4 regions of the Cereibacter sp. Soil_C_27 genome follow, and region 1 is predicted to be linked to each of the others. Evidence: riboswitches for the same ligand, from Rfam matches in the RefSeq annotation. Region 1 holds a riboswitch; each other region holds the start of a gene.
The links. A riboswitch is a leader RNA that binds a small molecule or an ion and turns the genes downstream of it on or off. The one in region 1 is predicted to bind cobalamin.

Region 1 (4,168 bases):
CCGCAGCTCCTGCCGCACGGTGTCGGGGCCGCCGGTGGCCGAGACATGCAGCGCCTGCTCGACCATGTGCTGCATCGCGGGGTCGATGACGGTGGAGAGATCCTCCACCGGGCGCGGCAGCTTGCCGGGATTGCCGGTGCGCAGATTGGCGAAGGCCTGCTGCATCGAGGTCTTGAGGTAGTAGCCCTCGGCGTCGGTCTCGCCGGCGAAGACGTTCACCGCCAGCATGAAACGCGGTTTCGCCAGTTGGGCGGAAGGCCGGAAGGTCTCGCGGTAGACCCGGATCGCCTGCGTCAGGGCCTGCGGCGCGAAATGCGAGGCGAAGGCATAGGGCAGGCCGAGATGCGCGGCGAGCTGCGCGCCATAGAGGCTGGAGCCGAGGATCCAGATCGGCACGTGGGTGCCGATGCCGGGCACGGCCATGACCTGCGCGCCGGGGACCGGGTCGCCGAGGTAATGCTGCAGCTCCATCACGTCGCCGGGGAAGTTGTCGGCATTGTCCATGTTGCGCCGCAGCGCCTGCGCGGTGCGCCCGTCGGTGCCGGGGGCACGGCCGAGGCCGAGGTCGATCCGGTCGGGGAACATGGTGGCCAGCGTGCCGAAAGCCTCGGCCACCATCAGCGGCGCGTGGTTCGGCAGCATGATGCCGCCCGAGCCGACGCGGATCGTCGAGGTATGCGCCGCGACCTGACCGATGACGATGGCGGTGGCGGCGCTGGCGATGCCGGCCATGCTGTGATGCTCGGCCAGCCAGAAACGGTGATAGCCGAGCGCCTCGGCGTGTCGGGCAAGCTCGACCGTGTTCTTCAGCGCATCGGCGGTGCTGGAGCCCTCGGGAACGGGGGACAGATCGAGGACGGAATAGGGGATCATGGGATGCTCCGGGCCTTTGCCTTGGCCCCCCGATATGGGGTCGCGGACGATAAAGAAAAGCCCTGCCGTTCGTGCAGCACGAATGGCAGGCCCGGGTCAGACCTGCGGATCGCGGCGCCCGGGGCGGGGCGGGGGCGGCGGCAGGCCCTTGCTGCGGGCATCGACGATGTCGATCTCGCGCTGCCATTCGCGCCACATGGCCACCAGAAGCGCCATCAGCACCGGGCCGACGAAGAGCCCGACGATGCCCATGGTCTTCACCCCGCCGATCAGGCCGAAGAAGGTGGGCAGGAAGGGCAGCTTCACCGGGCCGCCGACCAGCACCGGTCGGATGGTCTTGTCGACGATGAACAGTTCCACCGTGCCCCAGATGAACAGCGCGAGCCCGGCGAAGGGCGAGCCGCTGGCGGCGAGATAGGCCGAGACCAGCGTGAAGCACAAAGGCGCGCCGCCGGGGATCAGCGCCATGAAGCCGGTGATGACGCCCAGTGTCACCGGCGAGGACATGCCCGCGATCCAGTAGGCGACACCGAGGATCACGCCCTCGCCGATGGCGATCAGCGTCATGCCGGTGACGGTGGAGGAGATGGTGGCGGGAACCACGCGCGACAGCCGGTCCCAGCGTTCGGGCAGGATGCGGGCGCCGACGCGGTCGATCTGCCCGGCAATCCGCTCGCCGTCGCGGTAGAAGATGAAGAGCGCGATCAGCATGAAGAGCAGCGTCAGCGCCAGATGGAAGGCCAGCGTGCTGGCCGTCAGGATGCCGCGGTAGATCGAGCCGATGTTGGCGCCGCTGACCAGCTGCACCAGCTCGCTGATCGCGCCGGGCCGGCCGATGTATTCGCGCCACTGCAGCGCCAGCCAGTCGCCCGCCTGCGGAAAGCCCTCGAGCCATTGCGGCGGCGGTGCGCCGGTGCTGTTGGTGCTGACGGCCCAGCTGATCCAGACCTGCAGCTCGCCGAAGGCATAGACCAGCGCCATCATCACCGGGATGACGATGAAGGACACGATCAGCAGCACAAGGAGCGCTGCCGCCGTCATCCGGCTGATGTGCAGCATCCGCTCCAGCCGCAGCATCACCGGCCAGCTGGCGAAGGCGATGACCAGCGCGGCCAGTACCGGCACGATGAAGCCGTGGAAGAAATAGACCGAGGCCGCGAGCACCAGCAGCAGAAGCCAGCGGGCGGCGGAGATGTCGGTGATCAGCGGACGTCGGGCGCTGCGCTTGGCGGCGGCGCGGGAGGAATCGGCGATCACGAGTCTGTCCTGGTCCGTCATGTCAGGTCGGCCCGCGCTGTCTGCTTCATGCCCGCAATCTCTTCGTCTGATCCGGGCAGCCTGCCCGGCTTTTCCTACTTAAGCATTTGCCCGACCGATGCACCATTGCCCAAAGGGACTTCGGGAAAAAATCGGGCCTGCCTGCCGGGACCAGAGCCTAGGCATCGCATGTGACCCTGTCGAGACAGGCGGGCCGCCGGGTGCGCACAAAACCGTCAGTCCCGGCCTCGGCCGCCCGCGCCGATGCAGGATGTCAGATTTCGCCGGAGAAATGTCGAGTTCCGGCAGCGGGCGGCGAAAGCTCTGCCCTATGGTTCGCGGGCAAGGTGCCGCATCGGAGACGGGGCGGAGAATTGGGAAGCCGGTGCAAGGCCGGCGCTGCCCCCGCAACGGTGACAGAGAGTGCGGCGCGATGGGAGGCCACTGGAGCATGCTCCGGGAAGGTGTCGCGCCGGGCGGAAGCCGCTCTGCAAGCCCGGAAACCAGCCTTCGCACGTCACCCGCGGGCTTTCCGCACACCCATTCTCGTCGCGGGGCGCGACCACCGGAGAGGCAGACCATGCTGGCAGACCACGAAGCGCTGAGGCTTCTGACATCCCGCAAACCGAAACATGCGCTGGAGCAGCCGCTCTACACGGACCCGGGCGTGTTCGACGCCGATCTGCGGATGCTGTGGTACCGCGACTGGCTGCTGGCGATCCCGGCCTGCGAGATCCCGAAGACCGGCAATTTCGTGACGCTGCAGGTCGGCGCCTATCCGGTGGTGATCGTGCGCGGCGCCGACGGGCAAGTGCGCGCCTTCCACAACGTCTGCCGTCACCGCGGCCAGCGGCTCTGCTCGGTGATGAAGGGCTCGAGCCCGAAGCTGGTCTGCCCCTATCACCAGTGGACCTACGAGCTGGACGGGCGGCTGCTCTATGCCCGCGACATGGATGCCGATTTCGATCCGGCAAAGCACGGGCTGAAGCCGGTGCATTGCCGCGTGGCGGGCGGGATCGTGTTCATCTCGCTGGCCGAGACCGCGCCGGAATTCGACGGGCTGGGGGCGGAGTTGGAGCGCTACCTGGCGCCGCACATGCTGAACGACGCCAAGGTGGTGCATTCCTCGACCATCGTCGAGAACGGCAACTGGAAGCTGGTGATCGAGAACAACCGCGAGTGCTATCACTGCGGCGGCAACCATCCCTCGCTGTGCCGGACCTTCTCGGACAAGCCGGTGATCACTGCGCCGAACGACAGTGGGTCCGAGACCGAGGTGACGCGGCACTGGGAGCGTTGCGAGGCGGCGGGGCTGCCGTCGCAGTTCCTGATCCACCCGACCTCGCAATGGCGTCTGGCCCGCGTGCCTCTGCTGAACAACGCCGAGAGCTACACGATGGACACCAAGCGCGCCTGCGCCAAGCCGCTGGGGACCATGCCGTTCTTCGATGCCGGTAGCCTTCTGTTCTTCCACTATCCCAACAGCTGGAACCACTTCCTCGGCGATCACGCCATCGTCTTCCGCGTGCTGCCGCTGACGCCGACCACCACCGAGGTCACGACCAAGTGGATCGTGCACAAGGATGCGGTCGAGGGGGTGGATTACGACATCAAGCGGCTGACCGAGGTCTGGCTGGCCACCAATGACGAGGACCGCCGCGTGGTCGAGGAGAACCAGGCCGGGATCAACTCGCCCGCCTACGAGCCCGGACCCTATTCCTCGATGCATGAGGACGGGGTGATCCAGTTCATCGACTGGTATGCCGAGACCATGACCGAGCGCCTCGCGCCCCGCACCGCGATGGCTGCGGAATGAGCGCGGCGAGCCTCTCCCGCACCGCGGCCTGGAAGGATTCGGAGCCGCTGGAATGCGTGATGGTCGTGCCGGAGGCGCCCAATGTGGCGACCTTCGCCTTCCGCGCGCCCTCGGGCGCCTGGTTCGACTATCTGCCGGGCCAGTTCCTGACGCTGGAGCTGCCGGTGCCCGGCGGGTCGGTCTGGCGGACCTACACGATCTCCTCCAGCCCGTCGCGGCCGC
Region 2 (4,168 bases), 1.2 Mb from region 1:
GGCAGCGCCCCTCGCGCTGGTAATCCGCCTCCTCGTGCAGCTGCCGCTTGGCCTCCTCCAACAGCGGCGCAAGGTCGAGCCCGCTCGGCACCAGCCCCGACATCCGCATCAGCGCCGCCACATTCGTCACGTCGGAGTCGATGCTGCGCCGCACGCCCGGATATTGCACCTTGATCGCCACGTCCCGCCCGTCCCGCGTCAGCGCCCGGTGCACCTGCCCGATGGAAGCGGCCGCGATCGGGCGCACGTCGAACTTCTGGAACTGCCGCAGCCAGTCCGGGCCCCAGCTCGCCGCCAGCACCTTCTTCAACTGCCCGCCCGGCATGTGATGTGCATCGGCCCGCAGCCGCCCGAGGATCTGCGCCAGCTCCGGCGGCAGCATGTCGCCCGCGTCCATCGACAGAAGCTGGCCCACCTTCATCGCTGCACCGCGCATCTGTGCCAATTGGTCGGCCACCTTCATCGCATTGCCCGGCGTCAGCAGCAGGTCGCCCATCGAGGGCCGCTTGCCCTGCGCCATCTGCCGCACCCCCTGCACGGCCATGCCGCCCGCGATGCCCGAGGCGAGCCCGCCCAGCCGGGCGATCCGCGACAGGCGGGAACTGGGAACGGCGAGGGATTTCGGCTCGGGGCTGCGATGCGGCACGCGGTATTCCTTGCTGGAGGAGGATCGGGTTGCAGAAGGCAGATAGGCCGCGGCAGGCAAAGGGCGCCGCCGCGGCGCCTCGGTGACCGGAATGTGAAGCAGGGCTCAGTCCGCCAGACAGATCTCGTGCCGCCAGATGCCGAGCAGGGTGCGCAGGATCAGCCCCGCCACCACCAGCACGAGAAGCCCGAGCAGCCCCAGCCCGATCAACCGGTGCGGCGCCGACAGGGCGGCCCCGGCATAGGCGAAGCTCGCGATGCTCAGCGCCGCCAGCGGGAAGGACAGCGCCCACCAGGACATCGCAAACGGCATCCGCCGGAACTTCGCCGCCTGCATCGCCACGATCAGCGCGAAGACATAGGCGATGCTCAGCAGGATATGCCCGAAGGCGCCCACCTCACCCGTCAGCCGCAGCCAGGCGACGAAGGAGACGGCAGGCGGGGCGACGAGGATCATCAGCGTCGGCACCATCTTGCCCGGCAGCGGGTCGTGGAACATCAGCCGGTTGATGACCAGCGTCAGCAGCACGATCCAGAACACCAGCCCGCCCGAGAAGAACAGCCACGAAATCTCGGGATGGCCCAGCGGCACGCCCGCCAGCGGTACGATCACATTGCCCACCGCCGGGATGAACCAGGCGGGGGTCAGCTGGCCCTGCTGGAAGCTGCGATGTCCGATCCATGCCGCGATCACCGCCAGCGCCAGAAGCCCCTGCAGCGCCGTGCCGGCCATCCAGACCACCCGCGCCGCCTCGGGCCGCTCGCCGAGCAGCGCCACCGACAAAAGCAGCATGGAGATCGAGATCGCCGGGAAGAAGGCGATTCGCACCGGATGATGCCACTCCGCCGCCACCGCCGCCGGATGGCGCAGCGCCTTGGCCAGATAGCCGAGCGCCACCAGCCCCAGAAGCCCCAGCGCCCCCCCGAGCGCCGCGCGCGACACCTCGGGCTCCCGCCCGAAGGCGGTCTCGGCCGCATGAAGCGCGAGGGTCAGGCCCATCATCCCCATGCCGATGGCAAAGAAGGTGACCGGGTAATGCGCGAGACGGGCATCCCCGGCGGGGGCGGCGGATGGGAGGGAGGCGGAGGAACTGTGCATGGCGGAAACCCCGGCAAAGACAGCGGCAGATCGGCGCCGCCCGTCCCTCCTAGCGCGGCCCGCGCCGCCGCACCGTGACCTCGTCACACAGGGCCTACCGCGCGCGGCGCTTGACCTCACCAATCGGTGAGGCTAGGCAAGATCTGTCGGTTTCCACATGGAACTAACAGGGAATCCGCCACGGCCTCGGCCGTGAACCGGAACTGCCCCCGCAACTGTAGGCGGTTAGCTACGCTCGATTTTCGCCACTGGGGCCCACGCCCCGGGAAGGCCGGGCAAAGCGTCGATCCGCCAGTCAGGAGACCTGCCGACAGCAGAAACGTAACGCCGGGCGGGGTGTCCGGAGAAGGATGCGTATGACCTGTGTCTGGCTTTGCGGCCTGCCCTTGGCCGACCCGCGCTCTCCTGTGGAGGCGCCCCCGTCCGGTGAGCGATCTTCCCCTCATCGGAGACCCAATCCATGACCCTCAGCCGACTTCCGGGCGCCGTTGCCCTGTTCTGCCTCGCGGGCGGCGCGGCACAGGCCACGACCTATCCGCTGTCGATCGACAATTGCGGCCAGACCCTCGTCTTCGACGCGGCCCCGCAGCGCGTCGTGACCATCGGCCAGTCCACCACCGAAATGCTCTATGCCCTGGGCCTTGCCGACAAGGTGCAGGGCACCTCGGTCTGGTTCAACGAGGTCCAGCCCGCCTTCGCCGAGGCCAATGCCAAGGTGGAGCGGCTGGCCGACAACCATCCCGGCTTCGAGGCCGTGATGGCCAAGGAGCCGGAACTCGTCACCACGCAATTCGAATTCCACGTCGGCCCGCAGGGCGCCGTCGGCACCCGCGCCCAGTTCAACGAGCTGGGGACCGAGGTCTATGCCATGCCCGCCGATTGCGTCGGCAAGGACAACATGGTGGGCGGCGACGGGGCGCGGACGCAGGAATTCTCGATCGAGCTGATGTATCGCGCGGTGCGCGAACTGGCGCAGATCTTCGACGTGGAGCCGCGCGGCGCCGATCTCGAGGCCGAGCTGCGCGCCCGGGTCGACGCGGCGGCGGAGAAGGCCAAGGCTCTCGGCATCGAGGGCAAGACCGCCGTGGTCTGGTTCTCCAGCCCCGATCTGGCGCTCGACCCCTTCGTGGCCGGGCAGAACGGCATCGCGGGCTTCCTCCTCAAGACGCTCGGCCTGCGCAACGTGGTCGACTCGAACGAGGAATGGCCCGCGGTCGGCTGGGAGACCATCGCCAGCGCCGATCCCGACTACATCATCGTGGCCCGGATGGACCGCCGCCGCTTTGCCGCCGACGATTACGAGGTGAAGCTCGACCACCTCTCGACCGATCCGGTGACCAGCCGGATGCGGGCGGTGCGCGAGAACCGGGTGATCGTCATCGACGCGCACCAGATCCACGCCGGCATCCGCATTCCCTCGGGCATCGAGACGGTGGTGGAGGCCATCGCGGCCGAGGGCCCGGCCAAGTGATCTCCGCCGCGACAGGGTCGGTGCGGCTCGGATCGCGGAGCCTGTCGCGCGGTGCGCTGGGGCTGGCGGCGCTCATGGTGGCGCTGACCCTCGGCATCTCGGTGGGCGAGACCATCATCCCGCCCGCCGTCATCTGGCAGACGCTGGCCAACCGGCTCTTCGGCAGCGACTATCCGCTGCCGCCGATCCAGGAGGGCATCGTCTGGAACTACCGCCTGACGCGCGCCATCGTTGCCGCCGCCTGCGGCGCGGGGCTCGCCGTCTCGGGCGTGGTGCTGCAGGCGCTGCTGCGCAACGCGCTGGCCGATCCCTATATCCTCGGCATCTCGGCAGGCGCCTCCACCGGAGCGGTGCTGATCCTCGTGCTTGGCATCGGCGCGGGCACCCTGCCGCTCTCGGTCGGGGCCTTCGCGGGCGGGCTTCTGGCCTTCACGCTGGTCGTGCTGCTGGCGCGGGCGGCGGGCGGCAGCACCGGGCTGCCGCAGGCCGGGCTCATCATCCTGTCGGGCATCGCCGGAACCCAGCTCTTCAACGCCCTCACCTCCTTCGTCATCGCCCAGTCAGCCAGTGCCGAGCAGGTGCGCGGCGTCACCTTCTGGATGATGGGCAACATGAGCGGCGTGCGCTGGCCCGATGTCTGGCTGGCGGTGCCGGTCTCGGTCGCGGGCGTGCTGCTCTGCCTCGTGCAGACCCGCGCCCTCGACGCCTTCACCTTCGGCGCCGAATCCGCGCTCACCATGGGCATCCCGATCCGCCGCACCCAGGCGCTGCTGATCGCGGTGGTGACGATGATCACCGCCACCATGGTCAGCATCGTTGGCGCCATCGGCTTCGTCGGTCTGGTGATCCCGCATGCCGCGCGCTTTCTCGTCGGCGTGCGCCACGCCCGGCTGGTCCCTGCCTCGGCCCTGATCGGTGCGGTGTTTCTGGTGCTGGCCGATGTGGTCTCGCGG
Region 3 (4,168 bases), on a different contig from region 1:
CCCGCGTCGTCCTCGGCGATGGCGGTGAAACTGTCGACCCAGTCGCCGCAATTGGCATAGCTGAGCCCGTGGTCGTCATGCAGCGCGGGCTTGTGGAAATGGCCGCAGATCACCCCGTCGCAGCCCGCCGCCCGCGCGCGCGCCACCAGCCGGATTTCGTAGCCGGTGCCGAGCGCCATCGCCGAGTTGACAGCTGACAAAAGCGCCTCGATCAATCCGCGCCGGTCGGGATCGACGCGGCGGCGCAGGCGCTTCAGCCGGTCGTCGAGATGGCGCAGCGCCCAGTCAATGCGGCTGCCGATCCGGGTCAGGATATGCCAGCGCAGGAAGCGCGCGTCGCAGACATCGCCATGCAGCACCAGCCAGCGCCGCCCGTCGGCGGCCTCGTGCACCACCTGCTCGGCCACCTCGATCCGGCCGAAATGCGTGCCGCGATAGAGCCGCATCGCTGTGTCGTGGTTGCCGGTCAGGTAGAAGAGCTGCGCGCCTTCCTGCACCCGGCGCAACAGCAGGGCGAGGATCTCGTCATGCACCTCGGTCCAGTGAGGGAAGGGCGGGTGCCAGAGGTCGAGCACATCGCCGACGAGATAGATCTCGGCGGCGGTGTTGTGCTCGAGGAAGTCGAGGATGCGCTCCGGACGGCAGCCCCGCGCGCCCAGATGCAGGTCCGACAGGAACAGGCTGCGGTGACGGTGCGGTTGGCGCGGGACAGGTTGCGGCATGAAGCGCTCCTCGATGGCATCGCCCGACGCGGGGCGTCTTGCTGCGCTATGCCAAAGCAAGGCCACGATTTTATGACTGCGGCCTGCGACAGGCCGCCCGGCCTTGTGCCCGGGCGCTTTCCCGCGCAGGCTGACGGGCTCGGGCGAGGCAGGAGAGGCGGGGCGATGCGGCTGGAAGTGGTGGCGGGCCGGGTGACGGTGGAGGCCGAGGATCTGGCGCCGCTTCTGGGGCTGGCTGCGGCGGATGTGCCGCGGCTGATGCGCGAGGGCCGGATCACCGGGCTGGTGGAAGAGGGGCGCGACGCCGATGCGGGCCGGACCCGGGTGACGTTCCGCTACAAGGCGATCCGGTTGCGCTTCACGCTGGATGCCTCGGGCGCCATCCTGTCGCGGAGCCGGGTGGAGGGGGCGGCGCGCTGAGCCGCCCCGTCGAGCTTGTCCGCGCTCAGTCGCCCTGCCAGCCGTCCTCCATCACCAGATCCTCGAGCGGCAGGCGCTGGCGCCAGCCCTTCAGCGCCAGCTCTGGCGCGGCGTAGAACTGGTCGACATGGCCGATGCAGAGATAGGCCACGATCTTGATCCGCTCGGGCAGGCCCAGCACGGCGCGCAGGTCGGTCTCGTGATAGATGCTGACCCAGCCGACCCCCAGCCCCTCGGCCCGGGCGGCGAGCCAGAGGTTCTGCACGGCGCAGACGCTGGAATAGAGGTCCATCTCGGGGTTGTGGGTGCGGCCCAGCACCACCGGGCCGCAGCGGTCGCGGTCGCAGGTGACGCAGATGTTGAGCGGCGCCTTGAGGATACCCTGCAGCTTGAGCGCCCGGTAGGTGGCCTGCTTCTCGTCGGGAAAGAGCTGGGCCGCCTCGTCATTGGCACGCTGGAAGGCCGCATGCACCTCGGCGCGGCGGGCGGGATCGCGGATCAGGATGAAGTTCCACGGCTGCATGAAGCCGACGGAGGGCGCCAGATGCGCCGCCTGCAGCACCCGGTGCAGCCGCGCGGGGTCGATCGGGTCGGGCAGGAATTCGTCGCGCACATCTCGCCGCTCGGCGATGATGTCGTAGAGCGCCTGCCGTTCGGCGTCGCTGAAGGCGCGGGCGGGCTGGGGGCGCACCTCGGTGCAGGCAGGGGGCGGGGTATCCGGCATGATCCAGACCTCCTTCATGGACGATCCGCCGCAGTCCACGCGGCAGAACCTCGTTGCCGGGCCGGTCTTCTGGCTTCGGATCGTCTGCCCCGCGCGCCTTCGCGGAAAGATCCAGTGGCCTTCTGCCCGGGGCATCACCGTTACAGCGGCGGGCCCACGCCGGAGTCGCACCGGCTTCCCGATTCTCCGCCTCGCGGCGGCACCCGGCAGGGATGGGAAACCAGATGCCGGGCGGGCGCGCAAGCCCGCTCTGGTCGCGAACGCCTCAGCGCGGCGGTGAAAGCAGCGCCTCCATCCCGTTGAGCGCGGTCGTCATGTCGTTGGCCATCGCCTCGGGATGCAGATGGGCGACCATGCCCGCGGCATCGGTGACGATCTGGCCGCAGACCATGACCCGCGCCTCGGGACAGGCGATGCGGATCGCCACGAGCAGCCTGCCCAGCGGCAGGAGGCTGCGCGGACCGCTGGCGGAAAGGCCGAAGACACGCCGGCCGCTGGCGCAGAAGCGCTCGATCAGCGCTTCGTGCGGCAGGCCGAGCAGCAGGTCGACCTCCCAGCCCTCGCGGCGGAAGAGGTCGGCGGCCATGGTGACGCCGAGCGTGTGGGTCTCGCCGGGCACGGCGGCGAAGACGGCGGCCTTGTCGGTGACGGGGAGCGGGGCGGCCAGCACATGCCGCAGCCCGCGCATGATGGCGTAGATCCGGCTGGAGGCGATGGTGACCTGCGCCGAGGGCACCCGGTCCTCGTCCCACCACTGCCCCAGCCGCCGTGCCGCCGAGGCGAGGTAGGCGAGGTAGATCACGTCAATTCCGGCGCCCTCGCGGCGGATGGTCTCGATGAACCGCGCCCCGGCATCGGCATCGGGCGAGATGAGCGCGGTGCAGAGCGCGTCGATTTCTTCCGCGGTCGGATGGGCGACATCATGGGCGGGCAGGTCGCGCGCGCGGCTGGCAAGGCGGCTGACGACCTCCTGTGCGAGCGAGAGGACGGCATCGGCGGGCAGGGCGGACTTGAAGGCGGCGAGGCCGAGATGCGAGCGCTCGAAGAGAGGGCGGTCGAACGGCCCGTGATGTCCCGGAGTCATGCCACGCTCTCCCCCCGGGATCCCCGCCTTCCGCATCCTCGCGCCCCGGCTCAAGCCTCGGCCAGAAATGCAGAGTCTGTCAATCATGGTTTGGGCCCCCGGAACGGTGAGCTCAGCCCTTGATGGCGGCGACGCGGCGGCCGCGCATCACCCGCGCGCCGTCGCGGATGGTGACGAGCCCGGTCAGGGGGTCTTCGGCGATGACGATGCCATGGGCCGAGATATAGGCGGAAATCTGGATGGTCGCATGTTGCATGATCTGGCTCCTCGCTGCGGATGACCGGCACCGGAGGGTGCGGCAGGCAGGGAGGACGATGCGGGCAGGAGGGCCGGGCCGCCTTGACCCAGATCAGTCAAAGCTGCGACCAAAAGTCATCAATACCTCAGTCGATCAGCGCCATCCGCTGCAGCACGCGCAGCAGCCCGGCCTCGGTGACGGGCTTGGCGATGAAGGAGGCGCCGCGCGCGAGGCACTCGGGGTCGGGGGCGTGGCGGCCCGAGATCACGAGGATCTTGCAGGCGGGCCAGCGCTCGGCCACCACGGCGGCTAGGCCGAGCCCGCTCATCGAGCCGGGCATGTCGATGTCGGTCAGCAGCGCCGAGATCTCGCTGCGCCGCTCCAGCACCAGCAGCGCCTGATCGGCATTGCTGGCCTGCAGCACGATGAAGCCCAGATCGGACAGCTGGTCGGCCAGATCGAGCCGGATCAGCCCATCGTCCTCCACCAGCAGCAGCGTCGTCTCGGCTCCGCGCACCTCAATGCTCCTTCTGGAAGGTGGCGAGATCGCCGGTGATGTGGCAGCGCAGGCCGTGGGGCCGGTAGTCGAGCACCACTTCGCAATCGGCGGTTCCGGCCAGACCGGCCCGGATCAGCCGCGCACCCGCCCCTTCGAGCGGCGCGCCGGTGACGCGGGGGCCGCCGCTTTCCTCCCAGGTCAGCTCGAAGCACCGGCCGCAATGGGTGACCTGCCAGTCGAGTGCCACGCGGCCTTCGCAGCGCGACAGCGCCCCGTGCTTCCGGGCGTTGGTGGCCAGCTCGTGCAGGATCAGCGACAGCGAAAGCGCCGGGCGCGAGCCGATCTTGAGGTCGTTGCCCGAGACGCTGACGCGCGGCGACACCGGATCGTCGTGGATCGTCAACATGCCCTCGACGATGTCGGTGACATTGGAGGCGCCGACCCCGCCGCGCACGATGGCGTCATGCGCCTCGCCCAGCAC
Region 4 (4,168 bases), 760 kb from region 1:
GGGCGAGGGCCACGCGCTGCTGCTGGCCGCCGGAGAGCTGGCTGGTCTTGCGCCCCGCCATCGCCTCGAGCCGGACGAGGGCCAGCATCCGGTCGGTGGTGGCGGCAACCTCGGCCTTGGGGCGGCCCTGCATCTGAAGCCCGAAGCCCACGTTCTGCGCCACGGTCAGGTGCGGGAAGAGCGCGTAGCTCTGAAAGACGGTGTTCACCGGGCGGCGGTTCGGCGGGTCGGTGGTGATGTCCTTGCCGTCGAGCAGGATGGCGCCGGAGGTCGGGGTCTCGAACCCGGCGATCAGCCGCAGGAGAGTGGTCTTGCCGCAGCCGGAGGGGCCGAGGAGGGTGAAGAACTCGCCCTTGCGGATCTGGACCGAGACGTCATCGAGTGCGCGGACGGCGACATCGCCCTGACCGAAGGCCTTGATTGCATTGCGAGCTTCGACGGCTATGGCTTCGGTCACTGATTTCCCCGCTGTCGTTTCGCCAAGGTTAAGCAGGCCCTCCGGCCTCTGGCAACCCTCACGCGGGTCTGAGAGGCAGGGGGGCGGGGCGGCGGTGGCTCCAGGGGGCAGCGCGCTCGATTTCTGCGCAGAGCGCGATCAGGAGTTCGTCCTCGCCGAAGCGGGTGGCCAGATGGATGCCGATGGGCAGACCGCCCGCCGACATGCCCAAGGGCAGCGAGGCGGCGGGCTGGCCCGAGGCGTTGAACACGGCGCAGAAGGGCGAATAGGCGAAGATGCCCTCGGGGCCGGTGCGGAAGGCGACGTAATCCTCGGTGTCATGCGAGAAGCGCCCGACCCGGGCGGGGGGCTCGGCGAGGGTGGCCGAGAGCAGGATGTCGGGGCCGCGCTGCGGATCGAAGAAGCGGGCCATCTGCCGCCCGAAGGCATGGATCTCGCCCACCGCCTCGAGGTAGCGCTCGCCCGAGATCTCGGCGGCGCGGGCCATGGCGCCGCGGCCCACGCCCTCCACCTCGCCGGGGGCGAGGTCGCGGCCCTTCAGCGCCTTGCGGATGCCGAGCGCCGTGCCGCAGGCGACGATGTCGGTCCAGGCGGCCATCATCGTCGCCACATCGGCATGGGGCCGCATCGGTTCGACCACATGGCCGAGGCTTTCGAGCAGCGCCCCGGTCTCGAGCACCGCGTCGCGCACCTCGGGATGGATCGGCGCGCCGCTGAAGGTGGTATCGCAAAGCGCCACGCGCAGCCGGGTCGGCGGGCGCGAGATGGCATCGGCATGGCTGCGGAGGAGCGGCGGGGCGCAGTAGGGCGCGCCGGGGTCGGCGCCGGCGCAGGCGTCGAGCATGGCGGCGGTGTCGCGCACCGAATGGGTGAGGAAGCCGTCGATCGCCATGCCGGCCCAGCCCTCGCCGGAGTAGGGGCCGTCGGGCAGGCGGGCGCGGGTCGGCTTGAAGCCGAAGAGGCCGCAGGAGGAGGCGGGGATGCGCACCGAGCCGCCGCCGTCGGAGCCATGCGCCATGGCGACGATGCCCGCGGCGACCGCGGCGCCCGATCCGCCGGAGGAGCCGCCGGAGGTGTGGTCGGGGTTCCACGGGTTGCGGGTCGGCCCGCCATAGACCGCCGCCTCGGTCGCGGCGCCGATGCCGCCCTCGGGCGAGGTGGTGCGGCCGAAGGTGACGACGCCGGTGGCGCGCATCCGCTCGAAGATCGCGGAATCCTGCGCATAGCGGGTGTTGGCCAGCAGCCGCGAGCCGTTGTGCGAGGGGAAATCCACCGCCTCGCAGCCGAGATCCTTCAGGAGGAAGGGCACGCCGGTGAAGGGGCCCGCGGGCAGGCCCGCGGCGATGGCGCGGCGGGCGACGTCTTCCTGCAGCAGGACGACGGCGTTCAGCATCGGGTTCAGCTCTTCCACCGATTGCAGGGCGGCGTCGAGCAATTCGTCGGGCGTCACGTCGCGCCGGGCGACGAGGGCGGCGAGATCGGTCGCATCCTCTGCGCCAAAAGTCCGAAACATGCGATTCCCTTCCGCCTTCCTGCCAGTCGAGCGGGCATGCTGCGGCGGGGGGCGGGGCAGGTCCACCCGGATTCGCCGCCCCATGTGCCTTTTACGACGCCTTTCGTCGCAGAAGCTGGCCGAAGGCGGGGCTTGACAGGCCGGAGCGTTAACCTAATGAGGACGTGCTTCGGTTCCGGCTGACCCCGGATGAAAAGGGAACGCGGTGCGGCCATCCGGCCCATCCCGCGGCTGCCCCCGCAACTGTGAGCGGCGAGCGACGGTCGACTGTGCCACTGGGATCTCCCCCGGGAAGGCCGACCCGAGCGAAGACCCGCGAGTCAGGAGACCTGCCGCAGCGATCACCCTTTCCGGGGCGCGGGGCGCGTTCCGGAGGCGGTCTTCCCGCTTCAGGTGACGAACCGCCGGCAAGGGCTGTCCCTCCGCCGGCACTGTCGCAAAGCTGCCCCGCCGCCTTTCCGGGCCGCGCGGGGAAAAAGGGAGTGAACCATGAAATACGCAGGCGTCTCGCTGCTGGCCCTGATCGCCGCCACCCCGCTGCCGGGTCTGGCGCAGGTGATCCAGCTGGAGGAGATAGTGGTGACGGCCGGTCTGGAAGAGACCGAGGCGAGCCGGACGGGGGCGAGCGTCAGCCTTCTGACCGAGGAAGATCTGCAGGCGAACGAAATCTCGCTGGCGGACAGCCTCGCGCGGCTGCCGGGCCTGTCCTTATCGCGCAATGGCGGGCTGGGGGCGACGAGCAAGCTGCGTATCCGTGGCCTCGGGTCGGAATATGCCGCGGTGCGCATCGACGGGCTGGACGTGGCCGACCCCTCCGCCACCCAGACGGCCTTCGACTTCGGCGGGCTGGCCACGGGCGGCCTGTCGCGCGTGGAGGTGCTGCGCGGGTCGCAATCGGCGCTCTACGGCTCCGAGGCCGTGGCGGGCGTGATCGACATTCGCAGCTTCCGCCCGACCGATCCGGGGGTAAGCGGTGCGGCCTCTGTCGAGACGGGGAGCAATGATACCTGGTCGGGCAACCTGTCGAGCGGGCTGCTGACCGACCGCGCGGAACTGGCTTTTACGGTGACGCGGACGATCACCGACGGCATTTCCTCGGCGGCCTCGGGCAGCGAGCGCGACAGTTTCGCCAGCACCTTCGCGACGCTCTACGGCGCCTTCGATCTGACGGACACGCTCCGCGTCGGTGCAAGCGCGCTGTCTGCCGACACGGTGCTCGACTTCGACGGCTTCGGCGCGATCGGGCCGGCAGATTCGTTCGACACGACCCGCGGCAGCCTGCGCGGCGGGAGGGTCTTTGCCGAGTTCAGCACGGGGGCGGTGGATCACAGCTTCTCGCTGTTCCAGACCACGACGAAGCGCGAGACGCCGGTGCAAGAGGTCTGGGACATCGGCTATTACGAGGGCACGCAGACCGGGATCGCCTATCTGGGCGGCGCCGATCTGACCGAGCAGATCCGGCTGGCCTTCGGTGCGGAGCGGACCAAGGAGGAGCTGATCGCCGGGGCGGGCATGCCGGGCAGCAACGAAACGGACGCGCTGTTCGGCGAGCTGCGCTATGCGGCGACGCCCGATGTGGACGTGTCGCTGGCGCTGCGGCATGACGAGCCAAGCGACTTCGACGGCAAAACCACGGGCCGGCTGGCGGCAGCCTGGCGGATTGCCGACGCGACCATCCTGCGCGGCGCAGCGGGGACCGGATTCCGGCTGCCCTCGACCTACGAACGCTTCGGCGGCTATGCATCGGAAGACCTGCAGCCGGAGACGAGCCGCAGCTACGAGCTGGGGGTAGAGCGGCTGTTCGGCGACGCCGGCAGTCTGGAGGTGACGCTGTTCGACACGACGATCACCGACCGGATCGGCTTCGACTTCGCCGAAACGAGCTGCGGGTCGGGCTTCGGCTGCTATGCGCAGGTCGATGGCGACACGCGCAGCCGCGGGGTGGAGCTGTCGGGGCGGATGACGATCGCCGAAGGCTGGGAGTTGTTCGGCAACTATACCTATACCGACGCCAAGACGACCGATCTGGGCGTCGAGACCCGGAGCGTACGGGTGCCGCGGCACGATCTGGTGCTGGGCGTGGACGGGCGGCTGGCCGACGGGCTGATCGGCTCGCTGACCGTGCAGCATGTGTCGGACGTGATGGACACCGCCGCGGTTTTCGGCAACCCGGACGAGCCGCTCGACGACTACACGCT

Region 2: linked by a shared signal. The riboswitch ahead of AC3A5Z_RS06880 (ABC transporter substrate-binding protein) and the one ahead of AC3A5Z_RS00985 (aromatic ring-hydroxylating oxygenase subunit alpha) in region 1 are both predicted to bind cobalamin.
Region 3: linked by a shared signal. The riboswitch ahead of bluB (5,6-dimethylbenzimidazole synthase) and the one ahead of AC3A5Z_RS00985 (aromatic ring-hydroxylating oxygenase subunit alpha) in region 1 are both predicted to bind cobalamin.
Region 4: linked by a shared signal. The riboswitch ahead of AC3A5Z_RS04795 (TonB-dependent receptor plug domain-containing protein) and the one ahead of AC3A5Z_RS00985 (aromatic ring-hydroxylating oxygenase subunit alpha) in region 1 are both predicted to bind cobalamin.

Annotation. Positions count from the first base shown of each region.
Region 1 is NZ_JBDGJD010000001.1:197,365-201,532, forward strand. It holds gene AC3A5Z_RS00975 (LLM class flavin-dependent oxidoreductase) at 1-873, opposite strand, end outside; gene AC3A5Z_RS00980 (AI-2E family transporter) at 970-2,151, opposite strand; cobalamin riboswitch at 2,460-2,656, shown strand; gene AC3A5Z_RS00985 (aromatic ring-hydroxylating oxygenase subunit alpha) at 2,711-3,946, shown strand; gene AC3A5Z_RS00990 (FAD-binding oxidoreductase) at 3,943-4,168, shown strand, end outside.
Region 2 is NZ_JBDGJD010000001.1:1,395,624-1,399,791, reverse strand. It holds gene AC3A5Z_RS06890 (ABC1 kinase family protein) at 1-646, opposite strand, end outside; gene AC3A5Z_RS06885 (SLAC1 anion channel family protein) at 752-1,744, opposite strand; cobalamin riboswitch at 1,875-2,070, shown strand; gene AC3A5Z_RS06880 (ABC transporter substrate-binding protein) at 2,205-3,215, shown strand; gene AC3A5Z_RS06875 (FecCD family ABC transporter permease) at 3,215-4,168, shown strand, end outside.
Region 3 is NZ_JBDGJD010000003.1:275,593-279,760, reverse strand. It holds gene AC3A5Z_RS13340 (UDP-2,3-diacylglucosamine diphosphatase) at 1-722, opposite strand, end outside; gene AC3A5Z_RS13335 (DUF6522 family protein) at 888-1,142, shown strand; gene bluB (5,6-dimethylbenzimidazole synthase) at 1,168-1,866, opposite strand; cobalamin riboswitch at 1,909-2,088, opposite strand; gene AC3A5Z_RS13325 (cobalamin B12-binding domain-containing protein) at 2,132-2,950, opposite strand; gene AC3A5Z_RS13320 (hypothetical protein) at 3,063-3,206, opposite strand; gene AC3A5Z_RS13315 (response regulator) at 3,334-3,705, opposite strand; gene AC3A5Z_RS13310 (sensor histidine kinase) at 3,707-4,168, opposite strand, start outside.
Region 4 is NZ_JBDGJD010000001.1:959,036-963,203, forward strand. It holds gene AC3A5Z_RS04785 (ABC transporter ATP-binding protein) at 1-457, opposite strand, end outside; gene AC3A5Z_RS04790 (amidase) at 516-1,970, opposite strand; cobalamin riboswitch at 2,124-2,321, shown strand; gene AC3A5Z_RS04795 (TonB-dependent receptor plug domain-containing protein) at 2,460-4,168, shown strand, end outside.